2 regions of the Nocardioides sp. F233 genome follow, and region 1 is predicted to be linked to the other one. Evidence: riboswitches for the same ligand, from Rfam matches in the RefSeq annotation. Region 1 holds a riboswitch; the other holds the start of a gene.
The links. A riboswitch is a leader RNA that binds a small molecule or an ion and turns the genes downstream of it on or off. The one in region 1 is predicted to bind FMN.

Region 1 (6,723 bases):
CCGAGGTCCCCGACGGCGGAGCGGCCGGTGCCGAGCAGCATCGGGGCGACGTACGTGACGACCTCGTCGACCAGCCCCGCGTGCAGGAAGGCGGCGGCCAGGGTCGGCCCACCCTCGAGGAAGACGTGGTGGCGGTCGTGGTCGGCGTACAGGGTGCGCAGGGCCTGCTCGGGGTCGCGGGTGCGCAGGTGCACCGTGGGTGCGGCGTCATCGAGGACGCGGCGGTCCTCGGCGAGGTCGCGCTCCCCCATCACGACGCGCAGCGGCTGCTCGCCGACCGGCTGGTCGTCGTCGCCGCGGACGGTGAGCTGCGGGTCGTCGACCTCGACGGTGTTGGTCCCGACGAGCATCGTGTCGCACAGACCGCGCAGCAGGTGGGTGTCGCGGCGGGCGGCCGGTGAGGAGACCCACCGGGACGTGCCATCGGCGGCGGCGCTGCGCCCGTCGAGGGTGGTGGCGAACTTCCACGTCACGAACGGCCGGCCGTTGCGGTGGGCGAACGTCCAGGACCGGTTGACCTCGGCAGCCTCGTCGGCGAGCAGGCCGGCGTCGACCTCGATGCCCGCCTCCAGCAACGTCTCCATGCCGCCCGCGGCCTGCGGGTTGGGATCGCGCTGCGCGATGACCACGCGGGCGACGCCGGCGGCGATCAGCGCCTGCGAGCAGGGTCCGGTGCGGCCGGTGTGGTTGCACGGCTCCAGCGTCACGATCGCGGTCGCGCCGCGGGCCCGCTCGCCGGCGACCTTCAGCGCCTCGACCTCGGCGTGCGGCGTACCGGCGCCGTGGTGGTAGCCCTCCCCGACGATGCTGCCGTCGGGACCGAGCAGCACGCAGCCCACCCGCGGGTTGGGGTGCAACGGCACCCCGGGGGTCACTGCCAGTGCGAGCGCACGACGCATCGCGTCGTACTCACGGGTGAACGTCTCCGCCACCGGCCACCGCCTCTCGTCGTCCTGGACGCGGACTCCGGGGCTTGCCTGGCGTACGGCGGGCGCCCACAGCGGGGCGTCCGTCGGACACTCGTGCGTGCACTTCCCATCCGGACTTTGACCGTCGGTCCAGGAGTTCCACCTGATCAACCGATCACTGGCTGCGATCGGGTCGCGGACTGTCACCGCCGGTTCGGATTCTCACCGACCCCAGAGCACGCGAGCTCTTGGGACCCATGGTGGCACATCACGACACGCCGCGGGCTGTGGGTCCGCTCACTGGGAGGCGTGGGTAGCGTCGCCGCATGTCGTATCCCCCACCCCTGTACGACGGCGATGGCGAGGTCTCGGCCTGGGTCCGCCCCAACTCCGACGGCCCCGACCTGGTCTACCCCAACGGCAACCGGGTCCACCACCTCGCGCGCGGCGAGGCGACCGGCGGGCTGTTCGGGCTCTACCGGTGGGAGTTCTCCGAGGCGGTCAGCGGCCCGAGCCCCCACTTCCACCGCAGCATCTCCGAGTCCTTCTACGTCCTCGAGGGCGAGGTCCGGATCCACACCGGCACCGAGTGGATGACCGCGCGCCCCGGCGACTTCCTGCACGTGCCGCCCGGCGGCATCCACGGCTTCCGCAACGAGTCCGGCGCCCCGGCGTCGATGCTGCTGCACTTCGCACCGGGTGCGCCGCGCGAGCCCTACTTCGAGGGTCTCGACCGGTTGGCCCGGGGTGAGGAGTGGACGCCGGAGGAGTACGACGCGTTCATGCGCGAGCACGACAACGTCTGGGTCGAGGAGGCCTAGTCCCGGATCAGGCCGAGAGGATCAGCCCGCTCGTCGGCACACCGGTGCCGGCGGTGACCAGCACGTGGTGGGCGTCGGCGACCGGGTTGACCGAGGTGCCGCGGATCTGGCGCACACCCTCGGCGACGCCGTTCATGCCGTGGATGTAGGCCTCGCCGAGCTGCCCGCCGTGGGTGTTGATGGGCAGCCGGCCGCCGACCTCGATGGCGCCGTCCTGCACGAAGTCCTTGGCCTCTCCGCGTCCGCAGAAGCCGAGCTCCTCGAGCTGCATGAGGACGTACGGCGTGAAGTGGTCGTAGAGCACCGCCATCGGCATGTCGGCCGGAGTGAGCCCGGACTGCTTCCACAGCTCGCGGCCCACGACGCCGATCTCGGGGATGCCGATGTCGTCGCGGTAGTAGGACGTCATCACGAACTGGTCCTTGCCCGAGCCCTGCGCGGCGGCGGCGATGTACGCCGGCCGCTGGGCGAGGTCCTTGGCCCGCTCCGCCGAGACGATGACGAGGGCGACCGCGCCGTCGGACTCCTGGCAGCAGTCGAGCAGGTGCAGCGGGTCGGCGATCATCCGGGAGGCCTGGTGGTCCTCGAGGGTGATCGGCTTGCCGTAGAAGAACGCGGCCGGGTTCGTGGCGGCGTGCCTGCGGTCGGCGACGGCGACGCGACCGAAGTCGGCCGAGGTGGCGCCGTACTCGTGCATGTAGCGGCGGGCTTGCATGGCGACCGTGGCGGCCGGCGTGGACAGGCCGAGCGGGTAGGTCCAGGCATTGTCGAGGCCGTTGGTGTTGACCTGCGCGGCGGCCCAGTTGGAGACCTGGCCGAACCGGTCGCCGGAGCGCTCGTTGAAGCCGCGGTAGGCGACGACCACGTCGGCGACACCGGTGGCGACGGCCATCGCGGCCTGCTGGACGGTGGCGCAGGCCGCGCCGCCTCCGTAGTTGATCCGGCTGAAGAAGCGCAGCTCGGGGATGCCGAGCTCGCGGGCCACCGCGATCTCGGACGAGGTGTCCATCGTGAAGGTGACCAGGCCGTCGACGTCGGCGGGCGTGAGGCCGCAGTCGGCCAGGGCGTGGCGCACGGCCTCGACCGAGAGCTGGAGCTCGGAGCGGCCGGACTCCTTGGAGAACTCGGTCGCGCCGATGCCGGCGATGGCGGCCTTGCCGGAGAGGGTGCGCTCGCTCATGCGGCCACCGTCACGGTTCCGATGACGTGGTCGCCGAGCGATACCGCGCCGACCACCTTGATCGTGGCGACACCGTCCTCGACGGAGGTGACCTCGCCGGAGAAGGTGAACGTGTCATAGGGGTACGCCGGGGCGCCGAGCCGGATCGCGATGCCCCGGATCTGCACGTCGGGGCCGGCCCAGTCGGTCACGTAGCGCTCGCAGAGCGCCGTCGAGGTGAGGATGTTGACGAAGATGTCCTTCGAGCCGGCTCCCTGCGCGATGTCGCGGTCGTGGTGGACGTCCTGGAAGTCGCGGGTCGCGATCGCGGTCGAGACCACGAGGGTCGGCGTGATGGGCAGGCTCCACTCGGGAAGCCGGTCCCCCACCTTCAGCACGGCGCTCATCGGTCCACCTTCGTCCAGATCGGGAGGGTCAGGTCGTCGTCGACCACGTTCCAGCCGACGCTCGCACGGTCGCCGATCTCGACGGGACCGGTCATCTCGGCCACCATCCGCACGCCCTCGTCGAGGTCGAGCAGCGCGATGACCAGCGGCAGCTCCTTGCCGGGCACCTGCGGGGCGTGGTGGACCAGGTAGGAGAACACGGTGCCGGTGCCGGCGGCGACGACGTAGCCCCGGTCGAACGCACCGCAGTCCGGGCAGGCCGGACCGGGCGGGTGGCGCAGCACGCCGCAGGCGTTGCACTTCTGGATGCGCAGCTCACCCGCCGCCGTACCCTCGAAGAAGTAGGCGTTGTCCCGGTTGACGACCGGGCGAACGGGGCCGCTCACGCGTCCGCCTTCGCGCGCGGGATGAACTTGAGGACCCGGAAGAGCATGGTCGCGACCCGCTCGTCTCCGACGTACCAGGTGTTGCGCGAGGTCACGAAGTACCCGACGCCCATCCCGGTGGCCTTGGGGCCGACGACGGAGTCGAGCGCGGTGGTGACGCGCACCTTCTCCCCCACCGTCAGGTAGCGGTCGTAGGACTGCTCGCAGTTGGTGCCGAGCACGGCGGTGAAGCCGGCGTCGGTGAGCACCCGCATCATCGAGTGCAGGGGGTCGTCCTCGGACGGCTTGCCGCCGAGGCCGTACATCGTCCACACCTGGGCCATCGACGGCGGCGCCTCGCCCGCCTTGAAGCGCGGGTTGTCGACGCCCATCGCCTCCAGCCAGTTGTTGATCGTCGGCTGGTTGACCTCGTCGCGGGCGACCCGCTCGGCGGCCTCGCCCCAGCCCTTGATCCGCTCGGCCTCGGCCATCACCTTCTCGTGGACGGCGGCATCCACCAGCTCGGCGCTCATCGCGGCACCCGCGGCAGGCCGAGGCCGAACATCGAGATCAGCTCGCGCTGGACCTCCTGGACCCCGCCACCGAAGGTGAGCACGAGGTTCCGCTTGGCCTGCGCGTCGAGGTAGTCGAGCACGTCCTTCGTCTCCGTGTCCCCCGCGTCACCGTGGCGGTACACGAGCGAGATGAGGTCGGCGAGCAGGTGCTGCACCTGGTCGGAGGCGAACACCTTCGACGAGGACGCGTCGGCCACCTTGATCTCGCCGGCGGCCGCCGCGCGGGCGACCTCCCAGTTGAGCAGCTCGTTGATCCGGAACACCGCGGTGGCCCGTCCCAGCACGTCCCGCACGTCGGAGCGGTCGAGCACGCCGGCCGCCCCGGCCCAGCGCACGACCCGGTCGCGCAGGCCCTCGATCCGGCCGGCGGGGCCGAGCATGACCCGCTCGTGGTTGAGCTGCGTGGTGATCAGCTTCCAGCCCTGGTTCTCCTCGCCGACCAGCATGTCGACGGGGACCCGGACGTCGTTGAAGTACGTGGCGTTGACGTGGTGGGAGCCGTCGGCCGTGATGATCGGCGTCCAGCTGTAGCCGGGGTCCTTGGTGTCCACGATCAGGATCGAGATGCCCTTGTGCTTCGGGGCGTCCGGATCGGTGCGGACCGCGAGCCACAGGTAGTCGGCCTGATGACCGCCGGTGGTCCACATCTTCTGGCCGTTGACGACGTAGTGGTCGCCGTCCCTCTTGGCCGTCGTGCGCAGCGACGCGAGGTCGGTGCCGGCGTCGGGCTCGCTGTAGCCGATCGCGAAGTGCACGTCGCCCTTGAGGATGCGCTCCAGGAAGAGGTCCTTCTGCTTCTCGGTGCCGTACTTGATCAGCGTCGGCCCGACGGTCTGCAGGGTGACCGACGGCAGGTGCACGTCGGCGTACTGCGCCTCGTTGGCGAAGATCGTCTGCTCGACCTCGCCGAGTCCGTGGCCGCCGTACTCCTTCGGCCAGCCGACGCCCATCCAGCCGTCGGTGCCGAGCCGGCGGATCATCCGCTCGTACGTCGGTCCGTGCCGGTTCCAGGCGCCCTCGACCGGGTCGGGGTCGTGGATGCCGTCGAACTCGGCCGCGACGCCGCCGAAGTAGTCGCGCAGCCGCGCCTTGAGGGCGCGCTGGTCGTCGGTGAGCTCGAGGTTCTTGGCGCCGGCGCCCTCGACCGGGACGTCGGCCGCGGTCGTGTCGAGCGCGTGGGCGAGGTCGGTGCCCCACGTCGTCAGCGCGACGAGCGGGTAGGTGATGTCGACGCCCATGCCGCCGTGCAGGTGGTGGCAGGTGCGGAAGGCGTACGGCGCCACCTGGCTCACCCAGTAGCCGGCGACCGCGAGGTCGTCCTCGGCAGGCAGGCCCTCCGCGACGCGCCACACGGCGTTGTCGGCGGCCAGGTCGAGGGTGCGCGAGGCGACGTAGACATCGGCCATCTGCAGGGAGACGGCCTGGAACTCGGCGAGCGCGCGGCCGAACTGCTGACGGCCCTTGACGTAGTCGGCCGTCAGGTCGCGGGCGCCGGCGAGCACGCCGGCCGCGGTGACGGCGAGGCCCGCGCGGGCCAGGTCGCGCAGGCGTGCGGCGGCACCGTCCGCGAGCGGCTCGGCGGGCGCGCCGTCGAGGACGACGGTGTGCTGGGGGCTGGCGCTGGACGCGCTCGCGGGCAGCAGGGTGACGCCGGGACCGGCGGGGTCGACCAGTACGACGAGCTCGTCGTCCCCGTCGCGCGCGACCACGAGGAGGCGGGCGGCCTGCTCGGCGAAGGTGACGGCGAGCTTGCGGCCGCTGACCACGCCGTCGGCGTACGTCGCCTCGCCGCGCAGCGCGGGCGTCACGACGACCTCTCCGGCAGCGATGCCCGGGAGCAGCTCCTTGCGCTGTGCGTCGGTGCCGTGGTCGGCCAGGGTGAGCGCGCCGCAGCACAGCGTCTCCCAGACGGGCACCTGAACGGCGGCCCGGCCTGTCTCGCGCAGCAGGACGGCGACCTCCGCGAGCCCCAGTCCTTCGCCACCCTGCTCCTCGGGAACGGGCAGCGAGGTCAGTCCGGCTCCGGCCCAGGCCGCCCAGTCCCGGGCGTCGGAGTCTCGCTCGAGCACCTCGCCGACGACGGCACGAACTGCGTTGATCGCCTCTGCATCCACAGGGAAACTGTAACGTGTTCTAGTCTGGCCCGCATGGGTGCCGTCTCACTGATCGACGTCGCGCGCCGGCGCGTGGAGCTGCCGCCGACCCGGATCCCGTCCGGACGGATGGTCGAGCTCCCGGGGCGCGGCGGGTCGACGTACGTGACCGACACGCCGGGACCGCACCCGGAGTCGCCGACCATCGTGCTGCTGCACGCGCTCGGCACGACCGGCCTGCTGACCTGGTTCCCCGCGATCGAGCCGCTGTCCCGGCGCTTCCGGGTCGTGACGCTCGACCAGCGCTGGCACGGGCGTGGCATCCAGAGCGAGGAGTTCAGCCTGGTCGACTGCGCCGACGACGTCGCCGCGTTGATCGACGTGCTCGACCTGCA
Region 2 (6,723 bases), on a different contig from region 1:
CGGTGCGAGCCGCGCGATGCACCTGCCGGTGGCCTGGATCAGGACCCAGGGACAGGTGACCCTGGACCAGTCCTGCGTGCCCGACTCGATCCGTCGGGGCAGCTCGACCACGTGTGCGGTGGCCGCGACCAACCAGTCCTTCGAGAGCCAAACGGTCAGCCTGAGCACGACGACCTCCGCCAACCTGACGATCACGAGCGCGTCGGGCGCGACGGTCGTCGGACCGCACCGCGCGCGCAAGGGGCCGATCAGCCTCGCCGGAGCGCAGAACGGCGTGCCGTCGGTGGCTCCCGGCTCGCTGTTCGGCTACATCCCGCTCGATGCGTTCGGCATCACGCCGGTGGCGATCGGTGACGAGGAGATCATCAACTTCAACGTGCCCGCCTACCGCTTCAACGGCAAGAGCTACACCGCCGTGGGCGTCGACTCCAACGGCTACCTGGTGGCCGGCGGTGGTTCGTCGGAGGACAACGAGTGCTGCAACCTGCCCACCGGTCCCGACCCGGCGCCGCCGAACAACATGATGGCGCCGTTCTGGACCGACCTCGACGGCACCGGTGCCCCCGGTGTCTTCGCCGGGACGCTGACCGACGGCGTCGACACCTGGCTGGTCGTCGAGTACCGGGTCAACGTGTTCGGTACGAACAGCAGTCGGGTGTTCCAGGTCTGGATCGGCGTCAACGGGACGCAGGACATCACCTACGCCTACGACCCGGCCAACCTGCCCGCCAGCCCGAACGGCCAGCCGTTCCTCGTCGGGGCGGAGAACGAGTCCGGCCAGGGCGCCATGGCGGCCACGCTGCCGACCGGCGACCTGCGGGTGACCTCGACCGACCCGGTTCCCGGCGACACGGTGACCTACACGCTCGTCGTCCGCGGCGATGCGCGCGGCCCCGGCCAGGTCACGACCGAGATGAACGCGACGGGAGTGCCGGGCACGACGATCGTGAGGACGCCGGTCCAGGTCACCAGACGGTGAGGACCGTGGCCCCCGTCAGCCCCGGCCGGCGGGGGCCAGCACCTCGCTGAGGGCGGTCCAGCGAGCGATCTCGCACCCGTCCGTGCGCCGGTACGTCGCCGCGACCTGCTCGCCGTGCCAGGTGCCGGTGATCGTGGCGGTCTCGGGGCCGCCGTACACCTGGATGCACCGCATGTCGGCCGGCACCGGTGCGAACGGCCGACGGGCCGCCTCGAGCGCCCGGCACGCACCCTCCGGGTCAGGATGGGTCCCGCCGGCAGGGTCGCAGACCAGCGTCCACGTGGTCGGTGGCTGACCGGGCCCGTCCGTGACGGTGACGGTCAGCCGGCTGCTGGCGGGGGAGTCGTCCGGACGCTCGGTCACCTCACCACTGTCGCCCGCGCACGCCCACAGCGCCAGGTTGTCTGACACTTGGTCTCCGCACAGGTGGTTCGGGTACCAAGGAGTGATGGCCTCAACACCTCGGACTCGGGACCCGTGGCTCGACAACGCGAAGATGGGCCTGGTCACGCTCGTCGTGGTCGGGCACCTGCTCGCGCTGCTGCCGTCCGACGGCCCGGGCGGACGGGCGTACGACTTCGTCTACCTGTGGCACATGCCGGCGTTCGTGTTCCTGTCCGGCTACCTGTCGCGGGGCTTCCGCTACACACCGGCGCGGCTGTGGCAGCTGGTGACCACGCTGCTGGTGCCGTACGTCCTCTTCGAGGGTGCGCTGGCCTGGTTCCGGATCAACGTCGGCGGCGAGCACCTCTCGGACCTGTGGACCGACCCGCACTTCCCGCTCTGGTACCTGCTCGCGATGGTCGCCTGGCGATTGGTGACCCCGCTGCTGCGGCCGCTGCGGGGCGGCGTGGTGCTCGCTGTCGGCCTCAGCATCGCGGGTGGTTTCCTCCTCGCTGGGGACTGGACGCGGTGGCTGGACGCCCCTCGGATCGTGGGCTTCCTGCCGTTCTTCGTGCTCGGGCTGAAGACCACGCCCGAGGCGCTGGAGTGGTTGCGTGGGCGGTTCGCGGCTGTGGTCGGCGTCGTGACCTTCGCGGCGCTGTGGGTCGTCGCCGGCTCGCTCGACGAGTGGGCCAGCCGTGACTACCTGTACCAGCGGCCGTTCGCGCTGCTCGACGACCCGACCTCGACCGCGATCCTGACCCGGCTGCTCGTGCTGCTCGCCGGTGTGGCCGGCGCGCTGGCCTGGCTGAGCGTCGTACCCCGGATCGGGGGCTGGTTCACCCGGATGGGCTCGGCGACCCTCGTCGTGTACCTGTTCCACGGGTTCGTGGTGAAGGAGCTCGAGTACCTCGGGTTCGTCGAGTGGGCCCACGACCGGCCCTGGCCCGGCCTGCTCGCCGCGGTCGGCATCGGCGTCGCGGTCGCGCTGGGCCTGGCCGCACCGCCCGTGCGCCGGGTGCTCGAGCGGGTCGTCGACCCGTTCGACGTCGCCCACCGCCGGGTCCGGGAGGCGGTGCAACTGACCGGTGTCGTCCACGAGCAGGAGAGGGACACCGCGGACGCGGGGCTCGTGCCTGCTGGCCGGTAGGGCATGCCGAGGAACGCGGCGCCGTCGCGAGCGACGCTTCGCGCCGCCCTGGCAAGGCGGCGGAGCGACGACGTGCTCGGCCGCACTTCGAGCGACTCCAACGCAGCCAGGGCGGATGCGAGGCGTTGCGCAGCAGGCGGCGGGTTGCTCGGCATGCCCTAACCTTTCGGCATGCCTCTCACCACGGACCGACTCTCGTGAGCGCCGGCCTGTTCGGTCTCCTCGACGACGTCGCCGCCATCGCCAAGATGGCTGCCGCGTCGATGGACGACGTGGGTGCCGCAGCCGGCAAGGCCACCGCCAAGGCCGCCGGCGTGGTGATCGACGACACGGCGGTCACGCCGCAGTACGTCCAGGGCGTCGCCGCCTCGCGTGAGCTCCCGATCGTGAAGAAGATCGCGATCGGCTCGATCCGCAACAAGCTGCTGATCATCCTCCCGGCGTCGCTGCTGCTCAGCCAGTTCCTGCCGGACCTGCTCCCCATCATCTTGATGATCGGTGGCACCTTCCTCGCCTACGAGGGCGCCCACAAGATCTGGCACATGGTCTCCGGCCACGACGAGCACGAGACGCCCGTCGCCGAGGTCGGCCCCGAGGCCGAGAAGGAGCTGGTCTCCGGCGCTATCCGCACCGATCTGATCCTGTCGGCCGAGATCATGGTGATCGCGCTGGCCTCGGTCGAGGACGAGAACTTCTGGACCAAGCTCGCCACGCTGCTGGTCGTCGCCGTCGTGATCACCATCGCCGTCTACGGCGTCGTGGCGCTCATCGTGAAAATGGACGACGCGGGCCTCAGCCTCGCGCAGCGCTCCTCGGCCCTCGCGCAGAAGCTCGGCCGCGGCCTGGTCGCGTTCATGCCGCGGCTGCTCTCGATCATCTCGATCGTCGGCACCGTCGCGATGCTGTGGGTCGGCGGGCACATCCTGCTCGTCAACGTGCACGAGGCGGGTTGGTGGGACGCGCCGTACGAGTGGGTCCACGGCATCGAGCACGACATCGAGCACGCCGTGCACGGCTTCCTCGGCAGCGCGCTGGCCTGGCTCGCCAACACCGGCATCTCCGCGGTGATCGGCCTGGTCGTCGGCTCGATCGTGGTCGCGATCGTGCGGGTGCTGCCGTTCACCGGCGACAAGGACCCGATCGAGCGGTACGACGACGGTGAGCCCGCCGCGCACTGACCTCGTCGATCAGCCGCGGCGGGCCCTCCGCGCGGCGTCGCCTCAGACGGCCGGCAGCTGGACGGTCGCGTCCAGCGCGCTGGCCAGCTCGCGGCCCTTCGTCTCGAAGTGGCGGCGGAAGTAGTCGAGGTGCTCGTCGTGCTCGTGGAAGTGGTGCGGCGTGAGCACCGCCGAGAACACCGGCACGTCGGTCTCCAGCTGGACCCGCATCAGTGCGTCCACGACCGACGACGCGACGAAGTCGTGGCGGTAGATGCCGCCGTCGACGACGAGAGCGGCCGCGGCCACCCCGGCGTACTGACCGGACAGGGCGCGTCGACGTACCTGCAGCGGGATCTCGAACGCACCCGGCACGTGGACGACGTCCACGGCGTAGCCGCGCTCCTCGAGCTCGGCGGTGAAGGTGGTGACGGCGACGTCGACGATGTCGGCGTGCCAGCGGGCCGCGACGATGGCGACGCGGGGGGCGGTGGGTGACATGGGCTCTCCTGTTCGCGTGTCACCCAGGGCGTGACGACGCGCGCGAGGCCCGTCGCGTTCTCTTCCATCCGGACTGTGACCGTCGGCTCCGGAGTCGCACCGGATCTGCTGACCCGACCCGGTCGTAACCGGGCCGGCGCTCGCGGGCTCGGTCGCCCCGGATCGGCCGGGACGCCCTCACCGCCGGTGGGGAGTTCCACCCCGCCCTGAGAACGTACGGCAGCAGCCTACTGGCCCCGCACCGCCTGTCCGCCGCGTGCCCGCCTGATGCCCACGACCCCCGCCGCCACGAACGGCACCGGTGCCAGCGTGGCGACCAGGCCGCCCGGGCGGCCGACCGTGCGGATGGAGGCGGCACCGACCACGACGTCGGTCAGGTCGCTGGCCAGCGCGGTCGTCGCCCAGCGGGTGAGGTCGGCGTCGGGCGCGAGCACGGTGCCCGCCCCGAGCACCAGGTCGCGGACCCCGATCGTGCGCATCAGCAGCTGGAACGACGGGTCGTCGCTGCGGCCGACCAGCCGCGGCGCGGCCAGCATCGCGACGCCCACCGCCATCCGCAGTGCGCCGAGGCCGCGAGCCACGCTGGTGTCGGGCATGGCAGCAGGGTAGGCGCCCTCAGCCGCCGACGCAGTCGTTCGAGCCGGAGTGGCAGGGGTACCGCGGACCGGGCTCCGGCGGGCGCTGTGACCCGTCCCAGTCGATCTGGGGCATCGCGGTCAGCAGCGCCACGACGAGCGCGACCCCGGCCACGGCGAGGTGCCACAGGAAGACCCAACGCCCGCGGCGCAGCGCCGCGGTCACCAGGGTCGTCGCGACCGAGACGGCGAGGGCGGTCGTGAGGAGGCGGTGGACGAGGATCTCGGCGTCGTCCGGGGCGTCGCAACCGCCCCAGCAGAGGTAGACGGAGAATCCGTGCCAGAAGGTCGCCAGCGTCAGGACGGCGGCGGCGACTGCGGCGGTGATCTCGAGGGGCCCGGCCGGGCGGCGATCGGTCATGTCCGCAGGGTCACGTGAGGGGCTCGCGAGAACATGAGTACGCGGCCCCAGATGTCTGGGAATCGCGCACCACCGGAAGATCTGGGGGAGCGGAGAACCCGCCGGCTTGGGATGGTCGGCGTACCGCCGCGACGGCCAGCATCTCGTCCCATGACGACCACCTCCGCGACACCCGCGACCCCGCCGGTCGCCCGGACCGCTGCCGACCGGAAGGTCAGCATCGCCGTCGCCTGCGTGGCGACCGTGATGCTGATGCTCGACGTCAGCGTGGTCAACACCGCCCTCGACGACATCGCGGCCGGGCTCGGCGCGGGCCTGTCCGGACTGCAGTGGGTGATCGACGCCTACACCCTGCCGCTGGCGGCGGTCGTGCTGTCGGCCGGCTCGATCGCCGACCGCTTCGGTCGCAAGCAGGTGTTCCTCGGCGGCATGGCGCTGTTCACCGTCGCCTCGGCTGCCTGCGCCCTCTCGCCGGGCATCGCCACCCTCGTCGCGGCCCGCGCCGTCCAGGGCATCGGCGCGGCGGTGCTGTTCGCCACCGCCCTCGCCCTGATCTCCGAGGTGACCCCGACCGCCGAGGAGCGGGCCAAGGCGCTCGGCGTGTACGGCGCCTCGATCGGCGCCGCCTTCGCCATCGGTCCGTTCGTCGGCGGCGTGCTGACCGACGTCATCGACTGGCGCGCGATCTTCTGGTGCAACGTGCCGATCGGCCTGCTCACCCTCGTCCTGGCCCGCCGGGTCCGGGAGAGCCGGGACCCCGAGGCGCGGCGGCTCGACGTACCCGGCCAGCTCGCCCTCGTCGTCGGCCTGTTCCTCCTCGTGCTCGCCCTGCTGCGCGGCAACGAGCGCGGCTGGGGCAGCGGCCTGGTCACTGGTTCGCTGGCCGGCGCCGCGGTCGCCCTCGTGGCGCTGGTCGTCATCGAGCACCGCTCGCGGGTGCCGATGCTCCCGCTGGTGCACTTCCGGCGGCCGGCCTTCAGCGCGCCGCAGGTGCTGGTCTTCGGCATCTCGGAGTCGTTCTTCGCGGGTTTCCTCTACCTCACGCTGTACCTCCAGGGGGTCGTCGGGCTGAGCCCGCTGCAGACCGGGCTGGCGTACCTGCCCGGAACCGCACTCGTCTTCGTGGTCTCCGGCATGACGGCCGGGCTGATGAACCGGTTCGCCCCGGCCGCGCTGGCCGTCGCCGGCCTGCTGCTGGTCGCGGCCGGCATGGTGGTCTTCGCCTGGACCACCCACGCCGACTCCGGCTGGGCCTCGATCCTGCCCGGCTTCCTGCTCGCCAGCGTCGGCACCGGACTGTTCAACCCGTCCGGCAGCGCCCTCGCCCTCGCCGCCCTCCCGCCCGAGCAGAGTGGCCTCGCCGCCGGCGCGAACGACACCTTCCGGCAGACCGGACTGGCCGTCGGCGTCGCCTGGCTCGGCACCTTCGTCCCCGCCGCCGGACCGTACGGCGCCGACGCCGTCGCGTTCGTCGACGGGCTGCACGACGCGGTGCTCGCGGGTGCGGTCGTCGCGCTCGTGTGTGCCGTGGTGGGCGGCGTGCTGCTCCGGGCGGG

Region 2: linked by a shared signal. The riboswitch ahead of ACZYRU_RS16275 (6,7-dimethyl-8-ribityllumazine synthase) and the one ahead of ribD (bifunctional diaminohydroxyphosphoribosylaminopyrimidine deaminase/5-amino-6-(5-phosphoribosylamino)uracil reductase RibD) in region 1 are both predicted to bind FMN.

What each region holds. Positions count from the first base shown of each region.
Region 1 covers NZ_JBVASH010000012.1:32,407-39,129, forward strand. Annotated here, with positions in the region: gene ribD (bifunctional diaminohydroxyphosphoribosylaminopyrimidine deaminase/5-amino-6-(5-phosphoribosylamino)uracil reductase RibD) at 1-899, opposite strand, end outside; FMN riboswitch at 1,023-1,152, opposite strand; gene ACZYRU_RS26780 (cupin domain-containing protein) at 1,235-1,729, shown strand; gene ACZYRU_RS26785 (lipid-transfer protein) at 1,737-2,909, opposite strand; gene ACZYRU_RS26790 (MaoC family dehydratase) at 2,906-3,295, opposite strand; gene ACZYRU_RS26795 (Zn-ribbon domain-containing OB-fold protein) at 3,292-3,681, opposite strand; gene ACZYRU_RS26800 (FAS1-like dehydratase domain-containing protein) at 3,678-4,193, opposite strand; gene ACZYRU_RS26805 (acyl-CoA dehydrogenase family protein) at 4,190-6,349, opposite strand; gene ACZYRU_RS26810 (alpha/beta fold hydrolase) at 6,383-6,723, shown strand, end outside.
Region 2 covers NZ_JBVASH010000004.1:56,077-62,799, forward strand. Annotated here, with positions in the region: gene ACZYRU_RS16255 (S8 family serine peptidase) at 1-979, shown strand, start outside; gene ACZYRU_RS16260 (SSI family serine proteinase inhibitor) at 995-1,390, opposite strand; gene ACZYRU_RS16265 (acyltransferase family protein) at 1,428-2,513, shown strand; gene ACZYRU_RS16270 (DUF808 domain-containing protein) at 2,711-3,691, shown strand; gene ACZYRU_RS16275 (6,7-dimethyl-8-ribityllumazine synthase) at 3,734-4,171, opposite strand; FMN riboswitch at 4,224-4,389, opposite strand; gene ACZYRU_RS16280 (hypothetical protein) at 4,399-4,767, opposite strand; gene ACZYRU_RS16285 (DUF6234 family protein) at 4,787-5,167, opposite strand; gene ACZYRU_RS16290 (MFS transporter) at 5,318-6,723, shown strand, end outside.